Kitasatospora fiedleri: one gene and its partner. Each later gene encodes a partner of the first gene's protein in a complex. Links are inferred from orthologs where the notes say so. Each region holds a gene or a part of one and is shown on either strand. Other genes may lie near its edges. The genes, in order: pheT and QMQ26_RS27345.

Region 1 (14,380 bases):
TCGTGAGCATGAGCACCGAGACCCCCCTGCTGACCTCCCTGCGCTCCCCGCGCGTCGTCGCCGCCCGCCGGCTGGCCAAGCGCAACCAGCGCGGCAAGGAGCGGCGCTTCCTGGCCGAGGGCCCGCAGGCGGTCCGGGAGGCGGTGGCGTTCGGGCGGCTGCCGGACGGCGAGCACGCCGTGGTCGAGGTGTACGTGACGGCGGAGGCGGCCGAGCGGCACGCGGAGATCGTGGCCGCCGCGCGGGACGCCGGACGGCCGGTGCTGACCGCCACCGAGGAGGTCGTCGCGGACATCTGCGACACCGTCACCCCGCAGGGCATCGTGGCGTTGTGCCGGTTCATCGACACCCCGTTCGAGCAGGTGCTGGCCGCCCGCCCGAAGCTGGTCGCGGTGCTCGCGCACGTGCGCGACCCCGGGAACGCGGGCACCGTGCTGCGCACCGCGGACGCGGCCGGGGCGGACGCGGTGGTGCTCACCGACGCCTCGGTGGACCCGTACAACCCGAAGGCGGTCCGGGCGTCCGTCGGGAGCCTGTTCCACCTGCCGGTGGCGACCGGGGTGCCGGTCGAGGAGGCGGTGGCCCGGCTGCGGGCGGCCGGGGTGCGGGTGCTGGCCGCGGACGGGGCCGGGGAGCGCGACCTCGACCAGGAGCTGGACGAGGGCACCCTGGAGGGCCCGTGCGCCTGGGTGTTCGGCAACGAGGCCTGGGGCCTGCCGGAGAAGACCCGCGCGCTGGCGGACGAGGTGGTGCGGGTGCCCATCCACGGGCACGCGGAGAGCCTGAACCTCGCCACGGCGGCCGCCGTGTGCCTGTACGCCTCCGCGCGCGCCCAGCGCTCCCACGACGGGTGTCGCGCCGAGGGCCGGGCGCGCTAGGGTCGGTCCCTGGGCCGGCGAGGGGGCGGGCGGGGGAGGACACCCATGGGCGGCGTCAACTGGGCAGCGGTCGAACCTGACGACCTGCCGGACGGACTGGTGGTCGCGGACGGGCAGGGCCGGGTGGTGGTCTTCAACCGGGCCGCGGAACGCATCACCGGCCGCTCCGCGCACCGCGCGATCGGCGTGCCGCTGGAGCGGGCACTGCCGCTGGAGGACCTGGACGGCCGCCGCTGGTGGCCGCTCACCGACCCGTACGGCGGGCTCGCGGTGCGCACCGGGCAGCCCGAGCGGAACCTGCTGCTGGACGGGCGCGAGGTGCTGGTGTGCGCCAGGTACGTGCGCGAGCGGGCGGCCGGGCCGGTGCGGCAGGTGGTGGTGACGCTGCGCGGCACCGAGGCGCGGCGGCGCACCGAGCGCTCGCACGCCGAGCTGATCGCCACCGTCGCGCACGAGCTGCGCTCGCCGCTGACCAGCGTGAAGGGCTTCACGGCGACGCTGCTGGCCAAGTGGGAGCGCTTCAACGACGGCCAGAAGCGGGTCATGCTGGAGACCGTCGACGCGGACGCCGACCGGGTGGTGCGGCTGATCGCCGAACTGCTGGACATCTCCCGGATCGACGCCGGCCGGCTGGAGATCCGCAAGCAGCGGATCGACCTGGCGGCGGCGGTCCGCCGGCACGTGGCCGGGAAGGTCGCGGCGGGCATCCCCGCCGAGCGCTTCGACATCCGGGTGGCCGGGCCGCCGGCCGAGCAGTGGGGCGACCCGGACAAGCTCGACCAGGTGCTGGCCAACCTGCTGGAGAACGCGGTCCGGCACGGCGAGGGCACCGTGACCATCGAGGTCGGCCCGGCCAGGGAAATGGTGGAGGAGGCCGGGACGCCGCCCCGGACGATCGAGGGCACCGCCGTCATCGTCAGCGACCAGGGCGCCGGCATCCCGGAGGAGGCGATGCCGCGGGTGTTCACCCGGTTCTGGCGGGGCTCCAGGCGCGGCGGCACCGGCCTGGGCCTGTACATCGTCAAGGGCATCGTGGAGGCGCACGGCGGGGTGATCCGGATCAGCCGGGCCGACGGCGGCGGCGCCAGGTTCCGGTTCGTGCTGCCCGCGGGCGTCCCCGACTTCATGCTCTGACCCGGACCGCGGCGCGGTCCGCCGCCGTGGGGGGTCGCGGCCTGCGACTACACTCGACCCCTGGCGTTCCTGGACGCCCGGCGACGCAGCAGACCTGATCACGAGCAGGAGCACGGGAAAGATAGAGATGTCGGCACCCAATAAGTCGTACGACCCGGTCGAGGTCGAGGCCCTCAAGCCCGAGGTGGTGGAACAGGCCCGGGACGAGGCGCTCGCCGCCTTCGCCGCCGCCGCCGACCTCGACGAGCTCAAGCAGGCGAAGGTCGCGCACACCGGCGACCGCTCCCCGCTGTCGCTCGCCAACCGCGAGATCGGTGCGCTGCCCCCGCAGGCCAAGGCCGCCGCGGGCAAGCTGATCGGCCAGGCCCGCGGCGCCGTCAACCGGGCCCTGGCCGAGCGCCAGGTCGAGCTGGAGGCGGAGCGCGACGCCCGGGTGCTGGTCGAGGAGGCGGTGGACGTCACCCTGCCGTACGGCCGGGTCCCGCGCGGTGCCCGGCACCCGCTGACCACGCTCGCCGAGCGCATCGAGGACACCTTCGTCGCGATGGGCTACCAGGTGGCGTCCGGCCCGAGGTCGAGGCGGAGTGGCTGAACTTCGACGCCCTGAACCTGCACGCCGACCACCCGGCCCGCTCGATGCAGGACACCTTCTTCGTCGAGGCCCCCGACGGCACCGCCGACTCCGGCATGGTGCTGCGCACCCAGACCTCGCCGGTGCAGATCCGGGCGATGCTGGCCGGCGAGCCGCCGCTGTACGCGGTCAGCCCCGGCCGGGTCTACCGCACCGACGAGCTGGACGCCACCCATACCCCGGTGTTCCGCCAGGTCGAGGCGATCGCGGTGGACGAGGGCCTCACCTTCGGCCACCTCAAGGGCACCATCGAGGTGCTGGTGGAGAAGCTGATCGGCGGTGGCCTGGAGCTGCGCTGGCGGCCCTCGTACTTCCCGTTCACCGAGCCCAGCGCCGAGATCGACCTCCAGTGCTTCGTCTGCCGCGGCGCCTCGGTGGGCAACCCCGACCGCCCGTGCCGGACCTGCTCCTCGGAGGGCTGGATCGAGCTGGGCGGCTGCGGCGTGGTCAACCCGCGGGTGCTGGTCGCCGCGGGCATCGACCCGAGCCGCTACAGCGGGTTCGCGTTCGGCCTGGGCCTGGAGCGAATCCTGATGAACCGTCACAACGTCGCCGACATGCGCGACATGGTCGAGGGTGACGTCCGCTTCACCCTCCCGTTCGGGATGGAGATCTGATGCGCGTCCCGCTTTCCTGGCTGCGCGAGTACGTCGACCTGCCGGCGGGCGAGACCGGCCGCGACGTCGCGGCCCGGCTGGTCCGCGCGGGTCTCGAGGTGGAGACCGTCGAGCAGCTCGGCACCGAGATCAAGGGCCCGCTGGTGGTCGGCGAGGTGCTCTCGATCGAGGAGCTGAGCGGCTTCAAGAAGCCGATCCGGCACTGCTTCGTCAACGTCGGCCGCGCCAACGGCACCGGCGAGCCCCAGGAGATCGTCTGCGGCGCCACCAACTTCCGGGTCGGCGACAAGGTCGTGGTGATCCTGCCCGGCGGCGTGCTGCCCGGCCCGTTCCCGATCTCCGCCCGGCAGACCTACGGCCACACCTCGGCCGGCATGATCTGCTCCGCCCGCGAGCTGGGCATGGGCGACGACCACCACGGCATCATCGTGCTGCCGCCCGAGTACGAGCCCGGCACCGACGCGATCGAGCTGCTCCAGCTGGTCGACGAGGTCCTCGACATCGCGGTCACCCCCGACCGCGGCTACTGCCTGTCGATGCGCGGCGTGGCCCGCGAGGCCGCCGCCGCGTACGGCCTGCCGCTGGCCGACCCGGCGCTGCTGGACGTGCCGCCGGCCAACGCGTACGGCTACCTGGTGAAGGTCGCCGACCCGGTGGGCTGCGACCGCTTCGTGGCGCGCACCGTGACCGGCGTCGACCCGGGCGCGAAGTCGCCGATCTGGCTGCAGCGCCGCCTGCAGAAGGCCGGCATCCGCCCGATCTCGCTGGCCGTCGACATCACCAACTACGTGATGCTGGAGGTCGGCCAGCCGCTGCACGCCTACGACCGCAACCGCGTCGACGGGCCGATCCAGGTCCGCCGGGCGGCGGCGGGCGAGCGGCTCACCACGCTGGACGGCGTCAAGCGCGAGCTGTCCGCCGAGGACCTGCTGATCTGCGACAACTCCGGCCCGATCGGCCTGGCCGGCGTGATGGGCGGCGCCAGCACCGAGATCCTCGACCCGGTCGTCGACCCGGAGACCGGCCTGGCCAGCGGCACCACCGAGATCATCATCGAGGCCGCGCACTTCGAGCCGGTCGCCATCGCCCGCACCGCCAAGCGCCACAAGCTGCCCTCCGAGGCGTCCAGGCGCTTCGAGCGCGGCGTCGACCCGGAGGCCGCCCGGGCCGCCGCGCAGCGCGCCGTCGACCTGCTGGTGCTGATCGCCGGTGGCACCGCCGAGGCAGGGGTCACCGACATCGCGGCCCCGCACCCGGTGCGCACCATCCCGATCGACGCCGACCTGCCCGACCGCGTCGCCGGCGCCGAGTACGGCCGCGAGACCGTCACCCGCCGCCTCCAGGAGGTCGGCTGCACCGTCGTCGGGGCGGACGTCCTGGAGGTCACCCCGCCGTCCTGGCGGCCCGACCTGACCGACCCGTACGACCTCGCCGAGGAGGTCATCCGGCTGGAGGGCTACGACAACGTCCCGGCCCGGATGCCGGTCACCCCGCCCGGGCGCGGCCTGTCCGAGGCGCAGCGCTTCCACCGCCGGGTCGGCGTGGCGCTGGCCGGCGCGGGCTACGTGGAGATCAACGCGTACCCGTTCGTCGGCGACGCCTCCTTCGACGGCCTCGGGCTGGACGCGGACGACGCGCGCCGCCGCACCGTCAAGCTGGTCAACCCGCTGAACGACGCCGAGCCGGCGCTGCGCACCACCCTGCTGCCGGGCCTGCTGGGCGCGCTGCGGCGCAACGTCGGGCGCGGCAACACCGACCTGGCGATCTTCGAGACCGGCACGGTGTTCCTGCCCAAGGCCGAGCCGAAGGTCGCGCCGCGGCTGCCGGTGGACCGCCGCCCGACCGAGGAGCAGCTCGCCGAGCTGGACGCCGCCCTCCCGGACCAGCCGCGCCGGGTCGCCGTCGCGCTGACCGGCGAGCGGCTGCCGTCCGGCTGGTGGGGCAAGGGCGCGCCGTCCGGCTGGGCGGACGCGGTCGAGGCGGCCCGGGTGGTCGCCACCGCCGCGGGCGTGGAGCTGACGGTCCGCCAGGCGCAGTACGCGCCGTGGCACCCGGGGCGCTGCGCCGAGCTGCTGGTCGGCGAGGAGGTCGTCGGCCACGCCGGCGAGCTGCACCCGCGCGTGGTCAAGGCGCTGCACCTGCCGGAGCGCACCAGCGCGATGGAGCTCGACCTGGACCTGCTGTTCGAGGACGGCCGCCGGGTCTCCGGCCCGCCGGTCTCCGCCTACCCGGTGGCGACCCAGGACGTGGCGCTGGTCGTGGACGCGGGCGTGCACGCCGCGGACGTGGAGGCGGCGCTGCGCGAGGGCGCGGGCGAACTGCTGGAGTCGCTGCGGCTGTTCGACGTGTTCACCGGCGAGCAGGCGGGCGCGGGCAGGAAGTCGCTGGCGTACACGCTGCGCTTCCGGGCCGCCGACCGGACGCTGACGGCCGACGAGGCGTCGGCGGCCCGCGCGTCGGCGGTCGCGGTGGCCGCCGAGCGCACCGGCGCGGTGCTGCGCGGCGCCTGACGGCCTGGCGGCCTGACCGACGACGGAGCCCCGTCGCACCCCCGGGCGGGGGAGCGGCGGGGCTCCGGGCTGTGCGGGCTCCGGGCTGTGCGGGGCCGGGCTGTGCGGGGCCGGGTTTTGCGCGGTTCGGGGCGGGGCTGCTAGGTTCTCGCCGTCGGCCTTCGAACGCGCCCCCGCGGCAGCGTCGGAGGCTTTTTTCATGACCACTCATGGATATCGGGCGCTGCTGCGGCAGCGGGAGTTCGCGGGGCTGTACGCAGGTTTCACGCTGCTGGCGGGGGCCGGGACGCTGTCCGGGTTCGCGCTGGGCACGCTGGTGCAGGCGCGCACGGGGTCGCCGTTCCTGACGGCGGTGAGCATGTACGGGTCGTCGTTCGCGGCGGTGCTGGGCGCGTTGACGCTGATGTCGGTCGCGGACGGGGCGCGGCCGCGCCGGACGCTGGTGGCGCTGCACCTGCTGGCGCTGGCCGCGACGGCGGCGCAGGCGGTGCCGGGGCTGCCGCTGGCGGCGCGGTTCGGGCTGCTGCTGCTGGTCGGGTTCTTCCAGTCGCTGGGGACGGGGACGCGGATGGGCCTGCTGGCGGAGATCCTGCCGCCGGGCGGGTACGCGCCGGCCCGGTCGCTGATGAACGTCACCGCGGGCGGGGCGTCGGTGCTGGGGTTCGCGCTGGGTGGGGTGCTGCTGGCGGTGCTGACGCCGTACCAGGTGCTGGGCGCGGCGGGCGCTCTGACGGCGTTGGCCACGGCGGTGGTGGCGGTGACGGTGCGGGAGCGGTCGGTGCGGCCGCCGCGCCGGCCGGGGCTGCGCGAGACCTGGCGGGGCAACGCCGAGCTGCTGGGACGGCCGGGGAGGCGGGCGCTGCTGCTGAACCTGTGGGTGCCCAACGGGCTGGTGGTGGGCTGCGAGGCGCTGCTGTTGCCGTACGCGCCGTCGGCGGCCGGGACGCTGCTGGCGGCGGGCGCGGCCGGGATGCTGGCGGGCGACCTGCTGGTGGGGCGGCTGCTGGACGCGGTGCGGCGGGCCCGGCTGGCGTTCGGGCTGCGGCTGCTGCTGGCGGGGCCGTTCCTGCTGCTGGCGGCCGGGCCGCCGGTGTGGGCGGCGGCAGCGGCGGTGGGCGCGGCGGGCGTCGGGTTCGCGGCGACGCTGCCGCTCCAGGAGCGGCTGCTGGCGCTGACGCCGGCCGCCGCGCGGGGGCAGGTGCAGGGCGTGGAGTCGGCGGGCCGGCTGGCCTGGCAGGGGGTGGGCGCGGCGCTGGCGGGGGCGCTGGCGCAGTTGGTGGCGGCGCGCTGGGCGATCGGGGCGCTGGCCGGGGTGTCGCTGCTGGTGACGGTGCTCTCGCGGCCGGCGGTGCGGCGGTCGGGGACGGGGGCAGGGGCGGGGGTGGAGGTGGGGGCAGGGCCGGAGGCGGCTACAGCGGGCGGTGCATGACGTGCAGTCCGACGTAGCCCAGGCGGGGGTGGTGGAAGCCTTCGGGGACGGTGCCGAGGATCTCGAAGCCCAGTGAGCGGTAGAGGCCGACGGCCGGGGCGTTGGTGGCGACGACGGCGTTGAACTGCATGGCGCGGAAGCCCCGGGCGCGGGCCCAGCGCAGGGCCTCCTCGCCCAGGGCGCGGCCGGTGCCGCGCCCGGCGTGGTCCGGGTCGACCAGGAAGCTGGCGCTGGCGACGTGCGCGCCGTTGCCCGCCTGGTTGTTGTTCATCTTGGCGGTGCCCAGGACGGCGCCGGTGGTCTCGTCGACGGCGACCACGGTGCGGTTCGGGGCGGGCAGCATCCACCAGCCGCGGGCGGTGTCGGACGTCAGGTCGGTGGGGTAGGTGAACGTCTCGCCGGCGGCGACGACGCGGTGGAAGAACGGCCAGACGGCGTCCCAGTCCTCGGCGGTGGCTTCGCGGATCTCCATCCGGCCCAGCATGGCCGTCGGCGCCCGGGCCGGCCAGCGGTTTTCCGGCGGCGCCCGGGTGGCGGCGGCCGGGGCGGGCGGGGCGCGGGGTGACGGCCCGTCGGGCGGTCCGGGCGGACGAGTCGAACCGGATGCGGTCGGACGTCTTGCGGGAGCGTAAGGCGGACGCTTCAATATCCGTTAGGAAAGTTTCCTAACCCTCCTCCTGTGGGCACCCCCATGCCCGCAGCCGGCAGACGGAGCGTCAGAATGCACCCCAGCAAGCACCGCACCGCCCGCACCACCCGGGCCGCCCTCGCGATCCTGGTCGGCGCCCTCCCGCTGACCCTGGCCGCGGCCGGCACCGGCCACGCCGCCACCCCCGCGGCGAGCACCGCGAGCGCCGTGGCGGTGGCCGCCGTCGGGTTGGACGACCCGGCGAAGAAGGAGATCGCCATGGAGCTGGTCTCCTCGGCGGAGAACTCCTCGCTCGACTGGAAGGCCCAGTACAAGTACATCGAGGACATCGGCGACGGCCGCGGCTACACCGCGGGCATCATCGGCTTCTGTTCCGGCACCGGCGACATGCTCGAACTGGTGCAGCACTACACCGACCTCAAGTCCGGCAACGTGCTGGCCAAGTACCTGCCCGCGCTGAAGAAGGTCAACGGCAGCGACTCGCACTCCGGCCTCGGCACCGCCTTCGTCAACGACTGGAAGACCGCCGCCAAGGACACCGTCTTCCAGCAGGCCCAGAACGACGAGCGCGACCGGGTCTACTTCAACCCCTCGGTCCAGCAGGCCAAGGCGGACGGGCTGCGCGCGCTCGGCCAGTTCATCTACTACGACGCCATCGTGATGCACGGCCCCGGCAACAGCTCCGACAGCTTCGGCGGCATCCGCGCCGCCGCCATGAAGAAGGCCAAGACCCCGGCCCAGGGCGGCGACGAGACCACCTACCTGAAGGCCTTCCTGGACGCCCGGAAGGTGATCATGAAGCAGGAGGAGGCGCACGCCGACACCAGCCGGGTCGACACCGAGCAGCTGGTGTTCCTGAACGCCAAGAACTTCGACCTCAACCCGCCGCTCAAGTGGAAGGTCTACGGCGACCCGTACCAGATCAACTCCTGATCTCCCCCGGGTCGGAGACGGCCCGAGCGGCCTGAGACGGCCTGAGACGGCCCGAGCGGTCCGAACGGCCCGGCGCCCGTGCGCGCCGGGCCGTTCGCCGTGCGCCGGACGATTCGCTGACGTACCGTCAACACACTTGCTGCGCAAGGTTATTACGGATCGGACACATTCCGGACGGGCGGCCCCGGCGGCTCGTAGCGTCGGCCCTGACCCGTGTCCGTCCCGAGGGGAGACCATGCGCATCCGAGCGATCGCCGCCACCGCCTGCCTGGCCGCCGCGGCGGCCCTGGCCGTGGCGGGCTGCGGGCGGACCGGCGGCACCGGGGCGCAGCTCGCGCAGGACGCCGGCCGGGCCGCGTTCGGCGACGTCGAGGTCACCGCCTGCGGGGTGGACGACGCGCTGCAGTGGCCCGCCGCCACCGTCCGGATCACCAACCACACCGCGACCACCAGCAACTACGTGGTGCAGATCGCCTTCGAGGACGGCAGCGGCCGGCAGGTCACCGAGGGCGTCGCCGCCGCCGGCTCGCTCCCGCCCGGCCAGGACGCGGTCGAACAGGCCCAGGGCACCGCCGACCCGCACGGCCCGGTCAGCTGCCGGGTCGCCGACATCGTCCGCTACGCCACCCCCTGACGGCCCCCGCCGCCGGGCCGCGTCCCCACGAAGTCGGAGCGGCCCGGCGGCGGGGCGTCGGGCGACGCTGCGTCAGGACGCGCTGCGTCAGGCGGCGGTGTAGTCGTAGAAGCCGCGACCGGACTTGCGGCCCAGCAGGCCCGCGTCGACCATCCGGGACAGCAGCGGCGGGGCCGCGTACAGCGGCTCCTTGTACTCGTCGTACATCGACTCGGCGATCGAGACGATGGTGTCCAGGCCGATCAGGTCGCACAGCCGCAGCGGGCCCATCGGGTGGGCGCAGCCGGCCTCCATGCCCTTGTCGATGTCGGCGGCGGTGGCCACGCCCGACTCGAACATCCGGACCGCGGAGAGCAGGTACGGCACCAGCAGGGCGTTGACCACGAAACCGGCCCGGTCGCGGGCCCGGATCGGCTCCTTGCCCAGGGCCTCGACGGCGAACTGCTCGGCGCGGGTGGTGGTCTCGGCGGAGGTGGTCAGGGTCGGGATGACCTCGACCAGCTTCTGCACCGGCGCCGGGTTGAAGAAGTGCAGGCCGATCACCTGCTCGGCCCGGGTGGTCGCGGCGGCGAGCTTCACGATCGGGATGGAGGAGGTGTTGGAGGCCAGGATCGCGTCCCGGCGCGCCACCACCTGGTCCAGGGTGCGGAAGATCGCGACCTTGACGTCCTCGCGCTCGGCGACCGCCTCGACCACCAGGTCCCGGTCGTGGAAGTCGGCCAGCTCGGTGGTGAACGACAGCCGGGCCAGCGCCGCGTCCCGGTCCTCCTCCGACAGCTTGCCGCGCCGCACCGCGGTCTCCAGCGAGTTGGTCAGCCGGGTCCGGCCCAGTTCCAGGGCCTCGCCGCCGGCTTCCGAGACCAGCACGTCCAGACCGGAACGGGCGAACACCTCGGCGATGCCCGACCCCATGAGGCCGCAGCCGACTACTCCGACGCGTGCGATGTCACTCAACTCAGATGCCCTTCGGAAGGAGCCGGGGATCACCCGGCGGTGGTGTCGCGGACGCCGCGGCCCGGTGGGGGCCGGGCGGTCCGCCCGGACGACGGTACTACCTGCCTTAACGCCCGTTCACATCGGTGCGTGCCGACGGCCCCCGCGCCGGGCCCTGGGCCGAACGGGTGGGCGTCGGCAGTGCGCCGCGCGCGCTCCCCGTGCGCCCCCTCGGTCGGGACCACAATGCGGAGGTCCAGCCGGAGGAGGGAGCAGAGGGATGGGGACGGGATCACTCACCGGGCAGGTCGGACTGGTCACCGGGGCCGGCCGCGGCATCGGCCGCGAGATCGCCATCGGGCTCGCCGCCGAGGGCATGGCCGTCGGACTGCTCGGCCGCACCCAGGAGACGCTGATCGCCACCCTCAAGGAGTGCGTCCGGCACGGTGCCCGCGGCGTCGCCGTCACCGCCGACGTCACCCGGCCCGGCGCCGTCCGGGAGGCCGTCCGCTCGATCGAGCGCGACCTCGGCCCCGTCGACCTGCTGGTCAACAACGCCGGACAGGTCGACCGTGCCGAGGTGCCGCTCTGGGAGACCGACCCCGCCCAGTGGTGGCAGGTCGTCGAGACCAACCTGCGCGGCCCCTACCACCTGCTGCGCCACGTCCTGCCCGGCATGGTGGAGCGCCGCCGCGGCCGGGTCGTCAACCTCAACAGCGGCTTCGCGCTGCGCCCCGACGGCCACTACACCGCGTACGCCACCTCCAAGGGCGCGCTGCTCCGGCTCTCCGACAACATCGCCGACTCGGTCGGCCGGCACGGCGTCGTCGTGCTCGACATCAGCCCCGGCACGGTCGCCACCGAGATGACCGCCGGCATGCCGGTGTTCCGGGACACCAGGGCCTGGGGCTCCCTCCCGTACATGGTCGCCGTCACCGTGGACGCCGCCCGCGGCCGCTTCGACGGACTGCACGGACGCTTCCTGCACGCCGGGCGCGACAACCTGGAGACCCTGGTCGCCGCCGCCCCCGCGATCCGCTCCACCGACGCCCGCACCCTGCGGCTGCGCCCGTACGGGCCGGACGACCCGCTGGCCTGAGCCCCCCTCGCCGTCCTGCGCCCCCGCCGGGTCAGAGCTCCAGCAGGGCGGCCAGCTCGGCCTCCGGCAGCGAGCCCGCCGGGCGCCCCGCGCCGGCGAACGCGGCGGCCAGCCGCTGCAGGGCCGCGTTGAGCGGCACCGGCACCCCGTGCAGCCGGCCCAGCAGCACCACCTCGCCGTTCAGCCAGTCCGCCTCGATGTCTCCGGTGCCGCGCGCCAGCGACTGCCAGGACGAACCCCCGGCCCGCGGCCCGCCCGCCAGCGGCACCTGCGCCACCCGGTCGCCGCGCCGGGCCCGCTGCTCCTCCTCGGACGGGTACGCGATCCCGGCGGCCGCCAGCACCGCCTCCCCTCCGCCCGCAGTCGCCGCCACACCCGCAGCCGCAGCTCGCCGTCGATCGGACCGGCCACCGCCTCCAGCGCGTTGCCCAGGTTGCTCAGCAGCTTGGCGTACTTCCAGGCCATCACGTCCGCGGCGAGGGGCGCGTCGAAGTGCGAGTCGGCCAGGTCGGCGGCGATCCGCCCGGCCAGCTCGTCCGTGCCGTGCGGGTAGCGGCCCAGGTGCAGCACGCCCGAGCGCGGCGAGCCCGCCGCCGCGACCCGGCCCGGCTCCAGGTGCGAGGACGGCAGCCACACGCACATCCCGTACACCCGGGCGAAGCGGCGCAGCGCCAGCCGCTCGTTCTCCACGCCGTTCTGCGCGCACACCAGCGGCAGCCGCTCGCCCGCCGTCCCGCCGCCCGCGACCGGGCGCGGCGCCCACCGGTCGAGCAGGGCCGCCGAGTGCTGGGTCTTCACCGCCAGCACCAGCACGTCGTCCGGCGTCAGCCCGACCTCCTCGGGGCCGCCGACCGCCGGGACCGCCAGCCGGTGGGTGCCGTCCGGGACGGTCAGGCGCAGGCCGTCGGCGCGCAGCGCCGCCAGGTGCGGGCCGCGGGCGACCAGCAGCACCTCGCGCCCGCTCTGGTGGAGGCGTCCGCCGATGGTGCCGCCGACCGCGCCGGCGCCCAGGATGAGATAGCGCATGGGTCGAGCATCGCACGGCCGGGGCCGGGGGTGACGCCGGGTCAGGCGCAGAGCTCGGAGGCCGTCACCGCGTGCAGGCCCTGCCCGGCGAGGCCGTCCAGGATGGCCGGCAGCGCCGTCACCGTGCCCGGGTGGTCCATGTGCAGGGCGACCACCGAGCCGGCCGCCGCCGCCCGCAGCACCCGGCGGGTCACCGTCTCCGCGCCCGGGTCCGCGTAGTCGCGCGGGTCGACGTCGAAGGACAGCACGTGCGGGTAGCCGACCCGCTGGGCCTGCTCCTTCACCATCGCGTTCGCGTACTGCGCCGCGGACGGCCGGAACCAGCGGCCGATCGACCCGGTCAGCCGCTCCAGCCGCTGCGCGCACTGGGCTATCTCCTCGTGCGCCTGCTCGGCGCTCAGCGCGCAGATGTCCAGGTGGTTCTGGGTGTGGTTGCCCAGCTCGTGCCCGCCGGACAGGATGCGCTCGGCGATCTGCGGCTGCTCGTCCAGCCAGCTGCCCACCGCCAGCACGGTCAGCCGGGCGCCGTGCTGCTCGGCGGCGGTCAGCAGCGCGGTGGCGATCGCCGGATCGCCCTGCCCGTGGAAGGTCAGCGCCAGCTGCGGCCTGGTGCGCGGGCCGGTCACCACCTCCTGCGGGGTGTCCGCGGCCAGCGGGGGCAACGCGAACGGGGTGGCGCTCGGGGACGGCGAGGGCGACGGCGACGGGGACCCGCTCGGGCCCGCGGCCGGCGACTCGGTCAGGTGCGCGGGCTGTGGACGGGCCGCCACCGAGGGGCCGTCCGGGCCGTGCACGTCGGAGGGGCCGCCGCACGCGGCGACCAGGCCGCCGGCGGCGCTCAGCGCGGCCAGGCGGGAAGCGGAACGCAGAACACTGCGGCGGTCGACTGTCATCGCGGCCCAGCTAAGCCGAGGTTCCGCGGGGGCAGCAAACGGCAGCCGCCCGGACGAGTGGCCGCCCGGCCGGAAGGTGACGGGGCGTGAGCGGCCCGGCCCGGGCGCCGGGCTGCGGCGGGGGCGGCCGGGTGCCCGGCCCCGGGCCGGGCCGGGGCTGGCCCGGTCAGGTCGCCGCGCCGAACAGCAGGGCGCCGGTCACCAGGGCGGCGCCCAGCAGCTGGAGCGGGGCCGGGACGGTCGCGGTGAGGACCGCGCCGGAGAGGGTCGCGGTGAGCGGGATCAGCCCGCCGAACAGGCCCGCCCGGTCGGCCGGCAGCACCGTCAGCGCCGAGTACCAGAGCAGGAACGCCCCGCAGGTCAGCACCGGGCCCAGGTAGAGCAGCGCCAGCAGCTCGCCGCCGGTGGGCATCCGCAGCGCGGACGGCGAGAGCGCCGCCGCCATAGCGAACAGCGGCACCGCGAACAGGGTGGTGTACGCGGACACCCGGACCGGGCCGAGCCGCGGCAGCAGCGGGACGGCCAGCAGCGAGAACGACGCCTCGCACAGCAGCGTCCCGGCCGCGGACAGCAGGCCGAGCGCGTCGCCGTGGCCGAAGCCCTGGGTGAGCGCCGCGCCGCACACCACCAGGGCCGCCGCCGCGAGCAGCCGGACGGCCGGACGGCGCCGGGCCAGCAGCGGGCCGGCCACGCCGAGCAGCAGCGGGGTGCAGCCGACCACGCTGCCGACCACCGCCGGGTCGGTGTGCCGCAGCGCGGCGACCAGCAGCAGGTTGAACCCGAACAGGCCGGTGCCGGACAGGGCCAGCAGCAGGGCGAGTTCACGCAGCGTCAGTCGGTGGGCGAGCCGCGGCCGGCGGCGGGCCAGCGGCAGCAGGATCGCGGCCGCCAGGGTGTAGCGCAGGGCCTGGCCGCCGGCCAGCGGGTAGGCGGAGAACGCGGCGCTCACCCCGGTGGAGGCGCCCAGCAGGGTCATCGCGCCGGCCGCGCGCAGGGAGCCGGGCGGCCGGGCGG
Region 2 (14,200 bases), 4.6 Mb from region 1 along the record:
GGTCCCAGCGGGCCTCCAGGCCCCGGTCGGTGGCGGTCCAGACCAGGTCCGCCCCGGTGTCGTTCCCGTCGGCGGCGTCCGCGTCGGCGTCTGCATCGGCGGCGTCGTCTGCATCGGCGGCGTCGGCCGTGATCCGGATCCGCACCGCGGCCGGTCCGACCGTCGGCGCGGGGGCGCCGGCGGCGGCATCGGCGGCGGTGGCGGCGGCGGTGGCGGTCACCAGCGTGTCCCAGTCGGCTCCGGCTCCGGCGTCGGCCAGGTACCGCTGCGCCGCGGCCGGGGACCCGCAGCCCGGCCCGGCGGCGAGCTGGAGCGGCAGGCCGTAGCGCTCCGTCAGGAGGGCGAGGGCGGCGGTCAGTTGCCGCTCCGCGGGGAGGTGCGGCGCGGCGCGGCGGAGCGCGCTCCAGCCGGCCGACCGCCAGGTGTGCCGCCGGCGGGTCGCGGGCCCCGGGGCGGCCGGGCGTTGTGGCCTGGTGAACATGGTTTCCTCTCCGATCAGCTGCGCAGAACGGCGGCGGCGGCCGCCAGCCCGGTGGATGCTCCGTAGGTGACGCCGATGATCTTGGAGGAGCAGTCGCCGGTGAAGTAGAGGCCCGGGGCGCTGCTCTCCAGGTCGGTGGAGAGCTCGATGGCGGGGAACAGGCGCTCCACCACCGGGGCCGCGACCACCGTCTCCGGCCCGATCAGCCCGGGCGCGACGGCTTCCAGGCTGTCGACCATCGCGGCGATGTCGGCGACCCGCCGCGGGCCCAGGACCTCGGCCAGGTCCGTCCACCGCGCCTGCACCAGGCTGGTGCCGGGCCGGTCCGCGCAGCGGCCCCGGCCGAGCAGTTCGACCAGCGGCTGCACCACCGGGAGGCCGTCTCCGGCGGCCGTGGCGCGGCGGCTGAAGTCCAGCGCGTACCGGGTGCCGTCGCCGCCCGGCGGTACCCGCACCGTGGTGACGATGCCGAAGTTGGTGCGCCCGGTGGGCGTGGTCAGGCAGTGCTGCCCGTCCAGCACCACGGTGTCCTGGAAGGCGTACTGCATGATCCGGCCGCCCTCGCAGACGCAGAAGGTCCGGACCGGGTCGCCGTCCTGGTTGAGGAAGGTGAACTTGGGGTTCTGGCAGGAGGCGGTCAGCGGGGCGGCCAGCTGCCGCGTGGTCTCCAGCCGGACGCCGACGTCCACCGTCGGGCTGGGCCGGTGGGCCACCGCGTTGCGGTCGAGCACCTCGCGGACCCAGCCGAGGCCGAGCTTGCCCACCGCCACGATGACGTTCCTGGCCCGGAACACGGTGCCGGCGGCGCCGACCAGCCAGGTGCCGTCCTCGGCCCGGACGACCGACTCCGCGCGGGTGCGCAGGTGCAGGCGCAGTCCGGCCGCGACCGCGTCGGCCACCAGGCCGTCGATCATGCCGAGCGCCTCGTCCACGGTGACCGCCTGCGACAGCGCCTCGTCCGCGAGCGCGAACCCGCTCGGCGGCACGTGGCAGGAGGCGGCCGACGGCCCGGGCCGGGGCGGCTGGAGGCCGAAGCGGTGCATCAGCCGGTAGACGTCCCGGACCGCGTCCGCCGCCCGGTCGAAGCTCCCCAGCGTCCGTTCCAGGCCGCTGTAGGTCCGGACGCCGCCGCGGCCGTCCTGCTCGATCTTGGACTTGGACAGGCCGCTGACGTACCCGAGGTTGGTGTCGAAGTGGAAGGCGGCGCCGCCCAGTCCGGTCAGGCAGTCGCAGCGGTTGCACTGCAGCCGGAACTTCTCCGCGGACCGGACCGTGCGGCCGCCCATCCGCGCCGACACCTTCGGGCACAGGCTCTGGCGCATGTCGCCGCCCGCCTCCAGCAGCGCGACCCGCGCGCCGCCGGTGGCCAGCCGCCAGGCGGCGAACAGGCCGGCCGGGCCGGCCCCGACGACCACCGCGTCCAACAGCTCCGGCTCAGCCACGGCCGACCCCCGACCAGCGCGGGGTCTCGGCCTCGAACCGCTCGGTGAACGGCCGGAAGAACAGGTGGCCGGTGGGCCGGCCCTGGTCCTCGATGCGACGGATCATCCAGTGGCAGAGCACCGGGGTCAGCGCCACCACGGACTCGACGTCCTGGCCGGTGAGCCGCGCGTAGTGGCGGAACGCCCGGTCGGCGGCGGTGCGGAAGGCGTTCTCGCCGTGGAAGACCCGCTCGTACAACCAGTCGAAGCCGCGGTCCGGGTAGTCGGGGAAGGCGATCAGCGCCGCGGTGACGACCAGGTTGAGGACGTCGAGGGCGGGCAGGCCGACCGGTCGGTAGTCCTCCCAGTCGATGAGCGACATCCGGCCGTTGCGGTCGACGCGCAGGTTCCACGGCCCGAGGTCGCCGTGGGTGGGGGCGAGCCGGGCCCGCTCCAGCCGCTCCAGCGTGACGGCCGGGAGGCGGACCCCGGCCGGCAGGTAGGCCGCGGCCACCTCCCCGGGGACGGCTCCGACCGGGCGGGGCCCCTGCCGGTGCAGCCGGGCCGCCAGCTCGACGCCGGCGCACAGCACGGCGGGCCACTCCTCGGGCCGGGCGGCGGCCATGAAGGCCGGGAAGTCGGTGGCCGGCACGTGGCTCATCACGAAGCCCCGGTCGAGCCTGCCGACCGGACGCGGGCGCGGCAGGTCGAGCCCGCCGAGCCCGGACAGCAGCTCCCACTCCCGGTCGACCATGTCGTCCTGCGGGTCCAGCGGGACCTTGGCCACGTAGCGGGGCTCCCCGCGGACCGCGGTCTCGACGAACAGCCGCTGGCGCTGCTTGCGCTCGCTGCGCGGGACCCAGGTCCGGAAGGTGATCCCGGCCGGCTCCGCGCCGTCGAGGCGGCGGTGCAGCGCGAGCATCGCCTCCTCGGTGCGGGACAGGCACTCCCGGTACGCGTCGGTGTTCACCGGGCGCCCCCGACCAGCTCGTCGGCCGGGGCCGGCAGGACCTCGCCGAGCAGCGCCGAGAAGGACGGTCCCTGGAGCAGCGCGCGCAGTTCGGCTACGCCGTCCGCCCGGTCCTCCGGGCCGAGGTCGACGAAGCTCTCGATCCGCTCGTTCATGCCGCGGCGGAACAGCGCGTACCCGCCGTCGTCCGCCAGCAGCCGGCCGACGTGGCCGACGATCGCGGCGGTGCCCTCGAAGTCGTCGGCCGGCACCTCGTACCCGGGGATCAGGTCGGAGAACCGGCTGCCGTGCCGTTCGAACAGGGTGCCGGCCAGCCCCTCCAGGTTGCTGATGTGGCCGTAGTGCTGCTCCGGGAGGGCCATCGGGAAGTGGCCCAGCAGCAGCGCCTCGTGAATGGCCGTCAGTCCCGGGGTGAGCAGGTAGTGCCGGGCGGAGGCCACCGCGGGGATGAAGGCCCGGTGGGACAGGCAGCGGAACTCCGCCGTCCGGCCCCCGACCGCGACCCGCGCGGCCCGGTCGCCGCCGTAGCTGCCCCCGCAGACCGCGACCCGGTCGAACCGCGGCCAGTCGGCCAGCAGGTCCGGGATCCAGCGCGAGACCAGGTGCAGGTACGCGTTGTGGTGGTCGTAGTCGAGCAGGAAGTTCTTGAAGCCGCCGATGTTGACCATCAGGTCGACGGCGTCCTCGGTCGCCCGGGGGACGTCGGCCAGGGCCGGCTCGTCCACGATCGGCCCGGTCAGGTGGGCCCCGACGGCGCCGAGCGCGCGGAGTTCGGCGATCCGCTCGGCCACGCCCGGGAAGTTCTGCGCCGCGGAGACGTCCGCGAGCAGGTGCGCCGCGAAGACCTGCTCGTGCGGGGACAGCTCCGCCAGCACCTCGGCCGGCGGGGCGGAGCCGGTCCGCCGGGAGAGCTCGCACAGCTCGGCGATCCGCCAGGCCGGGGTGTCGAGCTTCCAGAAGGCGAGCAGGCTGTCGACGAGCAGCACCGGGCGGCCGGCGGCGACGGCGCGGAACACCAGGTCGGCGTCCATCACCGAGACCACCCAGTCGGCCCGCCGGATCTCCCGGTCCAGCGCCCCGGCGTCGGCGGCGATGTCGACGAACTCGTCGAAGGCGTCGGCGTTGCGGTGGGCGAAGTCCGCGGCGACGGTGACTCCGGTGAAGACGCGGTGGTGCCCGTCCAGGGCACGGGAGACGGCGGTGAGTTTGGATATCGGGCCAAAGCCGCAGCTCTGGGCGCCGAGCAGGATGCGCATCAGATCACTCCGGGGTCGGGGGCGGTTCGACGAGGGCGCGGGCGATCGAGGCCGCGTCGATGCCGTAGAAGTGGAACAGTCCGGCCTGGTCGAGCACCGGAGCGGGCCGTTCGTCCACGGCCAGGAAGCGGAAGGTGCCGTGCCAGCGCCCGGCGAGGGCGAGGGCGGTCTGGGTCGCCAGGCCGCCGAGGACGTGGTGCTCCTCGACCGTGACCACGGTGGACGCCCCGGAGACCGCCGCCAGCAGGGCCTCCCGGGGGAACGGGAACACCGCGGTCAGGCCGAGCACCCGGACCCGCCGCCCGTGCGGTCGGACCGCGTCGGCGGCGCGCAGCGCCTCCGCGACGGTGCGGCCGGCGGCCACCACCACCGCGTCACCGGGGGCGTCCGGGTCGCCGGGGTCGCTCGTGCTGTCGGGGCCGTCGAAGTCGAAGACGCCGGGCCGGTCGAAGGAGAAGGGGGTGTCGGCGGCGTGGACCACCGGGTCCTCGCGCGCGCCGAGCCGGACGTAGCGGGGGCCGCCGCCGAGCACGGCGTCCCGTACCGCCCAGTCGGCCGCGTGGACGTCCGCCGGGCAGTACACCCGGGTGTGCGGCATGGCCGACAGCGCGCCCAGGTCCTCCGGGACGTGGTGGGTCGCGCCCAGCGTCCCGTAGCCGAGGCCGCCGCCGACGCCGAGGACGGTGACGTCCAGGCCGGGGCGGCAGATGTCGATGCGGAGCTGCTCGGCCGCCCGGCGGACCAGGAAGGGCGCCATCCCGCAGACCACCACCCGCTGGCCGGCCCGGGCCAGCCCGGCGGCGACGCCCATCAGGTTGCCCTCGGCGATGCCCACGTCGATGAAGCGGTCGGGGTGCCGGGCGGCGAACGCGGTGGCGAGCGCGCGGCCGTCGGCGGCCAGCACGACCAGGTCGGGCAGCCGGTCGCCGAGGTCGGCCAGCGCCCGGGCGACCGCGGGCCGCATGCCGGCGGCCGGCCCCGTCCCGGGGTTCCGCTCAGTCATCGGCCACCGCCCGTCCCCGGTCCAGGGCGGCCAGGGCGGCCGCCAGCCGGGCGGGGTCCAGCGTGCCGGTGTGCCAGTCCGCGCTGTGCTCCATGAACGGCACCCCCTTCCCCTTCACCGTGTGGGCGAGCAGCACCGTGGGCTGCCCGTCGGGCGCGGCGGTCTCCGTCAGGGCGGCCCGCAGCGCCGCGTGGTCGTGGCCGTCGACGGTCACCGTGCGCCAGCCGAAGGCCCGCCACTTCCGGTCGAGCGGGCCCAGGTCCAGGACCTCCGCGGTCGTCCCCTCCTGCTGCATCCCGTTGACGTCGACCAGGGCGACCAGGCGGTCCAGCCGGCGGTGGGCGGCGAACATCGCCGCCTCCCAGACCGATCCCTCGTTCAACTCGCCGTCGCCGAGCACCACGTGGGTGCGGTGGCCGCGCCCCTGGAGCCTGGCCGCCTCGGCCAGGCCCGCGCCGATCGACAGGCCGTGGCCCAGCGCCCCGGTGGCCGCGTCGACCCCCGGCACGCCGTCCACCGGGTGGCCGGCCCAGGGGCCCGGCCGCTCGGTGTCCAGCAGCCCGTGCTCGGCCAGCACCGCGTAGAGGGCCCACACCGCGTGCCCCTTGCTGAGCACCAGCCGCGGCCGGCCCGGGTCGGACGGGTCGCCCGCCGGCGCGCCGGTCTCCCGCAGGACCGCGATCAGCAGGTCGACCACGGAGAGCGATGAACCCAGGTGGACCTGCTGGTTCCCGGCGAAGCGCAGGATGCGCCGCCGCGCGCCGAGCGCCAGCTCGGCGGGCGCCCGCACCGGCCCCGCCGCTGCCCGCGTGGACGTCATCGGCCGGACGTCAGACCGTGCCGCGGCGGTACACCGACACGTGGTTGCCCGACCTGGCGTTGAACGGCTCGCCGAGCCACCCGCCGGTGCGCTCGACCAGGGTCAGCCCCGCCAGACGCGCCATCAGGTCCATCTCGGAGGGCCAGACGTAGCGCAGGAACGCCGGGAACAGCTCGACCTTGCCCTGCTTGAGGTGGATGTGCTGCTCCAGGATCTGCTGGGTCGAGGGGTCGTGCTTGTCCGCCTCGATGAGCACGTGGTCCAGGCCCATGTCGTGGACCTGGGTCCACGAGTTGCGCCGGAAGCGGGTGGGGTCGGGCATGAACGCCTCGACCACGAAATGCCCGCCCGGCTCCAGGGCCGCCGCCGCGCTGGAGAAACAGGAAATCTGCTCCTCCTGGGTCTGCAGGGCGTAGATCGTGTTCAGCACGAGAAAGGCCAGGGAATAGCTCTGCTCCACCTCGAAGGAGGAGATGTCCGCCTTCGTGACCGGAATTCCGGCACCCCCCTCCTTTTCCCGCAGCTTCTCGGTCATCTCCTCCGACGAGTCGATTCCGTGCACTTCGATGCCGCGCTCGACGAGCGGCACCGCGATGCGACCGGTGCCGATGGCGAGTTCCAGGACGGGGCCGTCGCCGGCGAGCTTCGCCAGGAAGTCGACGGCCTGCTCAGGGCCGGGCCAGGGCAGGCCGTCGTAGATCTCCGCCCAGCGACTGCCGTACGTCTGCGCATTCCATGCACTCATCTGACGTCCTCTCGTGACACCGGAAAGAAGCGATAGCGAGACCATGGCACGGTGCCGTTCCCGACACCATCGGGCCATCGGTGAAAGTTGCTGACAGTCCGCAAATGACCACCCCGGCAAAACGGGCAAAAGCTTTCACGGCCGACATCGGAGAAGCCGATCCCGTTGCGTTCCGGCGGCCCGCTCCGCCACGATGGGGCACCGGAAATCCCCGGCCGGGAAACGGCACGGACCGCATGCGGGAAAACCGATCAGGAGGGATCCATGTCCGAACCAGCACCCGCGGCCACCGGTCGGGATCCGCTGTCCGCGCCGCGGATTCGGGACCTCCGCGACCTCGCCCTGCGCGAACTGGCCGCCTGCCCGGCGACCGGCCCGGCCCTGGCGGAGTGGGAGGGCCGCCACCTCGGACGGCGCGGCTCGCTCGCCCGGCACCGGGCGCTGATCGGCCAGGCGCCCCCGGCGCACCGGCCCGCGCTCGGCCGCCTGCTCGGCACGGCCGCCGCCGAACTGGCCCGGGCCCTGCGGGAACGGCGGGAGCGGCCGGCCGACCTCGCCGCAACGACCGACCCCGCCGCGCCGACCGCTTCCGCCGCGCCAGCCGCTTCCGCCGCGCCGACCGGGACGCTCGACCCGTGCCTGGCCCGGCCGGCCGCGCCGCCGCCGGAGCCGCACCCGGTCAGCCGGCTGGCGGACGAAGTCGCCCACTACTTCGGCCGGTTGGGGTTCACCCGGCGCGCGTCCCGGCAGATCGAGGACGTCGCCCACAGCTTCGACCTGCTGGGCGTCCCCGCCGACCACCCCACCCGCAGCCCGCAGCACACCTACTTCACCGAGGACGGCGCGGTGCTGCGCTCCCACACCACCGCGTCCGCGCTGCGGCTGCTGCGCGAGCTGCCGCCGGGCCGGAGCGCCCGGTTCGTGGTCGACGGTCCGTGCCACCGCCGCACCGTCCCCGGGCCGCGGTTCGTGACCCAGTTCCACCAGTCCGAGGCGGTGGCCGTGGGCCCGCGCATCCGGCTGAGCGACCTCAAGGGCCTGGCCCTGGGGCTCTGCGCGGAGGTGCTCGGCCCGGACGTGCCCGCGCGGCTGCGGTTCCGCACCCTGCCGTACGTCTCCCCGGGGCTCGCCATCGACGTCGCCTGCACCCCGTGCGGGTCGGCGGGCTGCGGCCTCTGCCTGGGCAGCGGGCACCTGGAGGTGATCTCGGGCGGGATGCTGTCCGCCGCGGCGATGCGGTCGGTCGGAGCGTCCCCGCAGGTCCGGGCCCTGTCGCTGGCGGTGTCCCTCGAACGCGTGCTGGCGATCCGCCACGGCCTCGACGACATCCAGCACTTCCTCGACAACGACCTGTCCGTTCTCACCCAGACCTACTGAGGGAGCGTCAGATGCGGGTCCCGGTCTCCTGGTTGAACGAGTTCCTGCACCGCGAGCTGTCCGTGCGCGAGATCGACGAGCTGCTGGGCGAGGCGGGGGTCGCCGTCACCGGCGCCGACTCCGCCGGCCTGCTCAGCCCGCTGGTGGTGGCCGGCCGCGTCGAACCCGGTCCGGCCGGGCGGCCGGGCACCGTCCGGGTCGCGGTGCCCACCGGGGAACTGGTGCGGCTGCCGGACGGGGTCGGGGAGGCGCCGCCCCCGGGCAGCGTGGTCGCGGTGGCGCTGCCCGGGGCCAGGCTGTTCGCCACCGCCGACCGGTCCGGCCCGGAACCGATACGCGGCAGGCTGCTCCGGGTGGGCCCCGCCGGACACCCCGGACAGCCGGTCGGCCGGATCTGCACCAGCGCCGAACTCGGCCTCGGCCCGCACCCGCACGTCCACCTGCTGGCACCCGGCTCGCGACCCGGGACCCCGGTCCGGGCACTGCTGCCGGAGGCGCGCGTCGAGGAGGTGCTCACCCTCCGGGTCCCGGACACGCTGGCGCACTGCGGCGGACTGTGGGGCCTGGCCGGGGAGATCAACCTCCGGCTGGACGGCCCCGGGACGGCCACCACGGCCACCGCCGGCGCCGCCGACCCCGGGGGCACCCGTCCCCCCGGACCGCCCGACGCGCCGGTCCTGGAGGTCCGCGCGCCGGAGGTCTGCGCCGCGGCCCTGCTGCTGCCCCACCCTCCGGCCGCCGGGCCCGCGCCGGACTGGGAGCGGGCCGCGCTGGCCGGCCTGACGGCCGACGACGGGCTCGACCGGGTGCTGCTGATCGCCGCGTTCGAGTACGGGGTGCGGCTCTCCGCCCACCGGCTGCCGGCCGGGGGACGGGTCCGCGTCCGGCTGGACGACCCCGCCGGGGCCCGCGCGCCGGGCGACGCGCCCGACCGGGCGGACCACGCCCACCTGCCGCTGACCGTCACCCCGCGCCCGACGCCGCCCTCGCCGTCCGTGCCGCCGCCGTCCGTACCGCCGCTGCCGCCGGGCGCGGAACGTCTGCTGGTGCTGGCGACCGCCGAGGCGGGGAACGCGCCGGACGGCGAGCGCTGTCGGCGTGCCGTCGCCCGGGTCGGCGCGCTGCTGGACCCCGGGACGCCGTCGGGGGGCCGGGCCGTCTCGGTGGCCTTCGGTCCGACGGCCGGGCGGCGGACGCTCACCCTCGACCCCGCCGCGCTGCGGTCGCTGTCGGAGGGTCCGGCGGAGGGCCCGGCGTACGGTCGGCTGCTCGCCCTGATCGGTGCGGACTGCGACTGGACCGACGGCGGGCTGCGCGTCCGGGTGCCGCCCTCCCGGCCCGATCTGCGCGATCCGGAGGACCTGGTGGCCGAGCTGGTCCGCCTGCACGGGCTGGGCCGGATACCGGCGACGCTGCCCGACGGCGAGGTCCGCCCCGAACCCGACCACCGCCACCGCGCCCTGACGGCGCTCCGCCGCACCCTGGCCGGGTGCCGGTTCCACGAACTGCTGACCCCGGTCGTCGGCACCGGCCCGGCGCCCGCGGACGGCCCGGCCCGGGAGGACCCCTGGTGCGCACCGGTGCTCGGGCTGGCCGGGTCCGGGCCGGGCCGGACCCGCTTCGTGCGCCGCAGCCTGGTGCCCGGCCTGGCCGCCGCCGCCCGCGCCCAGTCCCCCGCCACGGCCCCGCACGCGCTGTACGAACTGGGCATGGTGCTGGACCCGCTCGGACCGGACGGCGCGCGGGAGCGGACCTCGCTGGCACTGCTGCACACCCCCGCCGACCCGCCGGGGGCACCGGGGACGGGACCGCTCCGGGAGGCCGGCTACTGGCAGGTCCTGGACGCCGTCAAGGCGCTGCTGCGCCCGCTCGCCGCGGGCCCGCTGCGCACCGAGCTCCTCGACGACCCCGCGTTCCGGCCCGGCACCGCGGCGCTGCTGCTGGTCGCCGGGCAGCCGGTCGGCCGTCTCGGCGTGCTCCCGGCGGGCGCTCCCGCCGAGCGCTCCGCGGTGGCCGAACTCGACGTGGACCGGCTGCTGTCGCTGCCGCGGGTGCCCCGGACGGTCACCACGCCCGCGCGCTTCCCCGAAGTCCAGCGCGACGTCTGCCTGTTGCTGCCGCCCGGGCCGGCCGCCGGACCGGTGCTGGCCGCGCTGGCGGACTCGGGGCCGCTGGTGCGCCGGGTCGACGTGCTCGACGTCTACGACGTCCCGGGCGAGCACCGGGCGGTCACCGTCCGGCTGGTCCTCGGGTCGCGCTGGCACACCCTGGAGCGCCGGGAGGCCGGCGCGGCCGTGGAGCTCGCGGTCGCCGCGGCCGTCGTGGCGGGCGCCCGGGGGACCAGGTCGTAGCCGCCGGTCGGCCGCTGCGCGGCCCCCACCACTGGACCGCCCCGGAGGGGGCCCCTGATTCCGGAGCCCGACCGCCGGGCTGGAACGAGAAGAGGAACATGGACAACCACGATGCCTGGGGGGCGCGTTCACGGCGCGGCCTCGCCCTCCTCGTGACAGCGGTGCGCTCGCAGCCGCTCCCGTTCGCCGGGGCACTGGCCGGCAGCGCGCTCTACGCGGGAACCACCGTGGCGACCGCGTGGCTGCTGGGTCAGGTGACGAACCACGTGCTGGCCGCTCGGGCCGCCGGTTCGGCGGTGCCCGGTCTCGCCGCGGACACCGCCTGGCTGCTCGGCGCGGCCCTGCTCCAGGTCGTCGGCTTCGTGTGCCGCGAGAGCCTGTCGGCGGTGATACGCCACCGGTTGCAGGCCGACCTGCGCCGTCGCCTGGTGCGCCGCTACGCCGTGCTGCCGCCGACCGGGCAGCGGCAGCGGGCGACCGGCGACCTGCTGTCCGTGATCGACGCGGACGTGGAGGTCACCTGGCAGGCGGTCCGCCTGCTGCCGTCGGCGTGCAGCGCCCTGCTGATGCTGGCGGCGGGCATCACGGCGATGTTCCTGACCGCCCCGGCCTTCGGCTGGATCGGCGTGGTGCTGCTGCTGGTCGTGCTGACCTTCTGCGTGGCGTTCGAGTACCGGGCCGGGCCGCTGGTCGCCCGGCTCCAGGCGGTGCGCGGCCGACTGGCCGCCGTCGCGCACGAGAGCTTCGAGGCGGCGCTGCTGGTCAAGGCCACCGGCCGGGCGGAGTCGGAGACCGCGCGCTTCGCCGAGTCGGCCGAGCGGCTGCGGCAGGCGAGCCTGGCCGCGGGCCGGGTCCGCTCCGTCTTCGACCCCGTCATGGAGGCGCTGCCCGGTGCGGCCATGCTGGCGGCCCTGCTGGTGGGCGCCCTGGAGGTGCGCTCCGGGAGGATCGAGCCGGGGGCGGTGGTCCAGGTCGCCTTCCTGATCGCCCTGTTGGGGCTGCCGATGGTCTCGGTCGGCTGGATCATCAGCGAGTTCCCGCTGAACGCCACCGCCTTCGCCAGGGTCGAGGCGGTGCTGGCCGACGCCGGACCGCCGTCGGCGGCGGGCCCCGGGTCGGACGCCACCGGCCCGGACGCGGACACGGCCGCCGCCGGTCCGGACCCGGCATCGGACCCGGACCCGGCCGCCGCCGGTTCCGGCGCGGCCGCCGTCGCGCTGGAGCGGGTCTCGCTGGTCCACCCGGACGCGCCCGAACCCGCCGTGCGCGAGGTGTCGTTCGAGGTGGCCGCCCACCGGCAGGTCGTCCTGGTCGGGCGCTCGGGTTCGGGGAAGTCCTCGCTGTGCGCCCTGCTGGCGGGGCTGGCCGTCCCGTCCTCGGGCAGGGTGCGGCTGGACGGGACGGACCTGCGGCTGCTCGACCCGGCGCGGGCCACCGAGCGGATCGCCCTGCTGCCCCAGCAGCCGTTCCTGTTCCAGGACTCGATCCGGGCCAACATCCGCCTGGGGGCCGACGCGGACGACCGGGAGGTCCGGCGGGCGCTGCGGCTGGCGCAGGCCGAGGGGTTCGTCGACGCCCTGCCCGACGGGCTGGACACGCCCGTCGGCGAACGCGGGCACACCCTGTCCGGCGGCCAGCGCCAGCGCCTCGCCCTGGCCCGGGCGCTGCTCCGCCGGCCGGGGCTGCTGGTCCTGGACGACGCCACCTCCGCGGTCGACCCGCTGGTGGAGGCGGCGATCCTGGACGGGCTCGGCGCCCTGCGCCCCGAACTGACCGTGGTGATGGCCTCGTCCAGCCTGGCCGCGGTCGAACGCGCCGACGAGGTGGTCTACCTGGAGCGGGGCGCGGTGCGCGCCCGCGGACCGCACGGGGAGCTGCTGGCCGCCTTCCCGGCGTACCGGCAGCTGGTCACCGCCTACCGCCGCGACCGGGAGCGGCGCGCCGACGGCGCCGGTCTCCACGGCGCCCCCACCGACAAGGAGTTCGCCGGATGAGCAGCAGCACCATCACCGAGGCCCCGGGCGGGGCCTGGGCCGTCATGCGGCGCGGGATCGCGCTGTCCGACGAGTTCCTGCGGGGCATCACCGCGACCGTCCTGCTGGGGCTGGTCGCGGTGGCCGGCCGGGTGGCCCTGCCGGTCGCCCTCCAGCGGGCCCTGGACGGGGCGACCCGGGACGGGGCCGGAACGGGGGCGGTGGTCTGGCCGGTGGTCGGCGCGGGCGTCGCGGTCGTGACGACGGCGGCGGCCGGCTACTGGGTGAGCGTCCGGCTCTACCGGGCCAGCGAGGCCGGTCTGGCCGCCACCCGGACGTCCGCCTTCCGGCACATCCACGACCTGCCGCTGGTGGTCCAGGAGGCCGAACCGCGCGGCGCCCTGGTGGCGCGGGTGACCTCGGACGTCGACACGGTCAGCAGCTTCCTGCAGTACAAGGGCCTGATGCTGGCGCTGAGCGCCCTGCAGATGCTGACCACCACCCTGGTGATGGCCTACTACGACCTGCGGCTGACCCTGCTGGTCTGGGCCTTCCAACTACCGCTGATCGTGTTCCTGAACCGCAGTCAGAACTCGCTGTCGCGGCTCTTCGGCACCCTGCAGGACCGCCTCGCGGGGCTCCTCGGGGTCACCGGCGAGACCCTGAACGGCGGGGAGACGATCCGGGTCTACGGGGCGCGGGACTACGCGGTGGCCCGGGCCGACCGGGCGGTGGCGGACGTCCACGCCGCCCAGACCCGCTGCCAGTGGGGGACCACGGCGGCCCAGACCGTCGCCGAGCTGGTCCCCAGTCTGATCACCGTCGCGCTGGTGCTGGTCGGCGCGCGGCTCACCGGCGACGGGTTGACCGTCGGCGACCTGACGGCGTTCCTGTTCCTGGCCGTGCTGTTCGTCACCCCGACCCGGATGGGCGTCACCGCGTTCACGGAGGCGCAGCGCGCGCTGTCGGGCTGGCGCCGCCTGCTCGGCGTCCTCGCCGCGCAGGCGCAGGACCCGGTCGACGACGCGGCCCGGACGGTACTCGGCGCCGAGCCGGCCGCGATCTCCTTCGCGGGGGTGCGGTTCGCCTACCCGGGGGGCCACGAGGTGCTGCACGGCGTGTCGGTGGTGATGGAGCCGGGGCAGCGGGTGGCGGTCGTCGGGGAGACCGGTTCGGGCAAGACCACCTTCGCCAAGCTCGCCTGCGGCCTGCTCCGCCCGAGCGGCGGGCAGGTGCTGATCGGCGGCGTGCCGGTGGACCGGATCGACCAGGGCTCGCTGCGGCGCCGGGTGGTCATCGTGCCCCAGGAGGGCTTCCTGTTCGACACCACCATCGCCGAGAACATCCGGTTCGGGGTGCCGGACGCCGACGACGGGCGGATCCGGCGGGCGTTCCGGGAGCTGGGCCTGGACGAGTGGCTGGAGTCGCTGCCGCTGGGCCTGCGCACCCCGGTCGGGGTGCAGGGCGGCTCGCTGTCCGCCGGGGAGCGCCAACTGGTCGCCCTGGCCCGGGCGCACGCGGCCGACCCGGCCGTGCTCCTGCTGGACGAGGCCACCTCGGCGGTGGACCCGGCCACCGAGGACCGGATCCAGCGGGCGCTGGAGAAGCTGACCACCGGGCGGACCGCCGTGGTGGTGGCGCACCGGCTGGTGAGCGCGCAGAGCGCGGACACCGTCCTGGTCTTCGACCGGGGCCGGATCGTCGAGGCGGGCCCGCACGCCGAACTGCTCGCCCGCGACGGGACGTACGCCGCGCTGCACGACGCCTGGATCACCCGGCCCCAGTACGGCTGAGCCGCGGCAC

What was found.
Region 2: the proteins of pheT (region 1) and QMQ26_RS27345 are in contact, whole or in part, in a crystal structure (PDB 6P24), measured with the Escherichia coli proteins. The link is inferred for Kitasatospora fiedleri from one-to-one orthologs.

Annotation. Positions count from the first base shown.
Region 1 is NZ_OX419519.1:1,444,137-1,458,516, reverse strand. The notes cover bases 2,860-6,014. They hold pheT (phenylalanine--tRNA ligase subunit beta), read left to right. Parts: upstream 2,860-3,259; coding sequence 3,260-5,770; downstream 5,771-6,014. Other genes in these bases: QMQ26_RS07075 (MFS transporter), read left to right, coding at 5,970-6,014. In the rest of the region: QMQ26_RS07095 (TrmH family RNA methyltransferase), read left to right, coding at 9-878; QMQ26_RS07090 (sensor histidine kinase), read left to right, coding at 924-2,012; more of QMQ26_RS07075, read left to right, coding at 6,015-7,199; QMQ26_RS07070 (GNAT family N-acetyltransferase), read right to left, coding at 7,180-7,671; QMQ26_RS07065 (chitosanase), read left to right, coding at 7,921-8,781; QMQ26_RS07060 (hypothetical protein), read left to right, coding at 9,017-9,415; QMQ26_RS07055 (3-hydroxybutyryl-CoA dehydrogenase), read right to left, coding at 9,503-10,369; QMQ26_RS07050 (SDR family NAD(P)-dependent oxidoreductase), read left to right, coding at 10,629-11,447; QMQ26_RS07040 (polysaccharide deacetylase family protein), read right to left, coding at 12,515-13,366; QMQ26_RS07035 (DMT family transporter), read right to left, coding at 13,533-14,380.
Region 2 is NZ_OX419519.1:6,022,729-6,036,928, reverse strand. Bases 6,042-9,016 are described here. They hold QMQ26_RS27345 (tRNA ligase subunit PheS family protein), read left to right. Parts: upstream 6,042-6,960; coding sequence 6,961-8,073; downstream 8,074-9,016. Other genes in these bases: QMQ26_RS27340 (phenylalanine--tRNA ligase subunit beta-related protein), read left to right, coding at 8,085-9,016; QMQ26_RS27350 (class I SAM-dependent DNA methyltransferase), read right to left, coding at 6,042-6,696. Outside these bases: QMQ26_RS27380 (non-ribosomal peptide synthetase), read right to left, coding at 1-481; QMQ26_RS27375 (NAD(P)-binding protein), read right to left, coding at 496-1,923; QMQ26_RS27370 (phosphotransferase family protein), read right to left, coding at 1,916-2,872; QMQ26_RS27365 (hypothetical protein), read right to left, coding at 2,869-4,128; QMQ26_RS27360 (transketolase family protein), read right to left, coding at 4,133-5,131; QMQ26_RS27355 (transketolase), read right to left, coding at 5,124-5,951; more of QMQ26_RS27350, read right to left, coding at 5,962-6,041; more of QMQ26_RS27340, read left to right, coding at 9,017-10,424; QMQ26_RS27335 (ABC transporter ATP-binding protein), read left to right, coding at 10,523-12,418; QMQ26_RS27330 (ABC transporter ATP-binding protein), read left to right, coding at 12,415-14,190.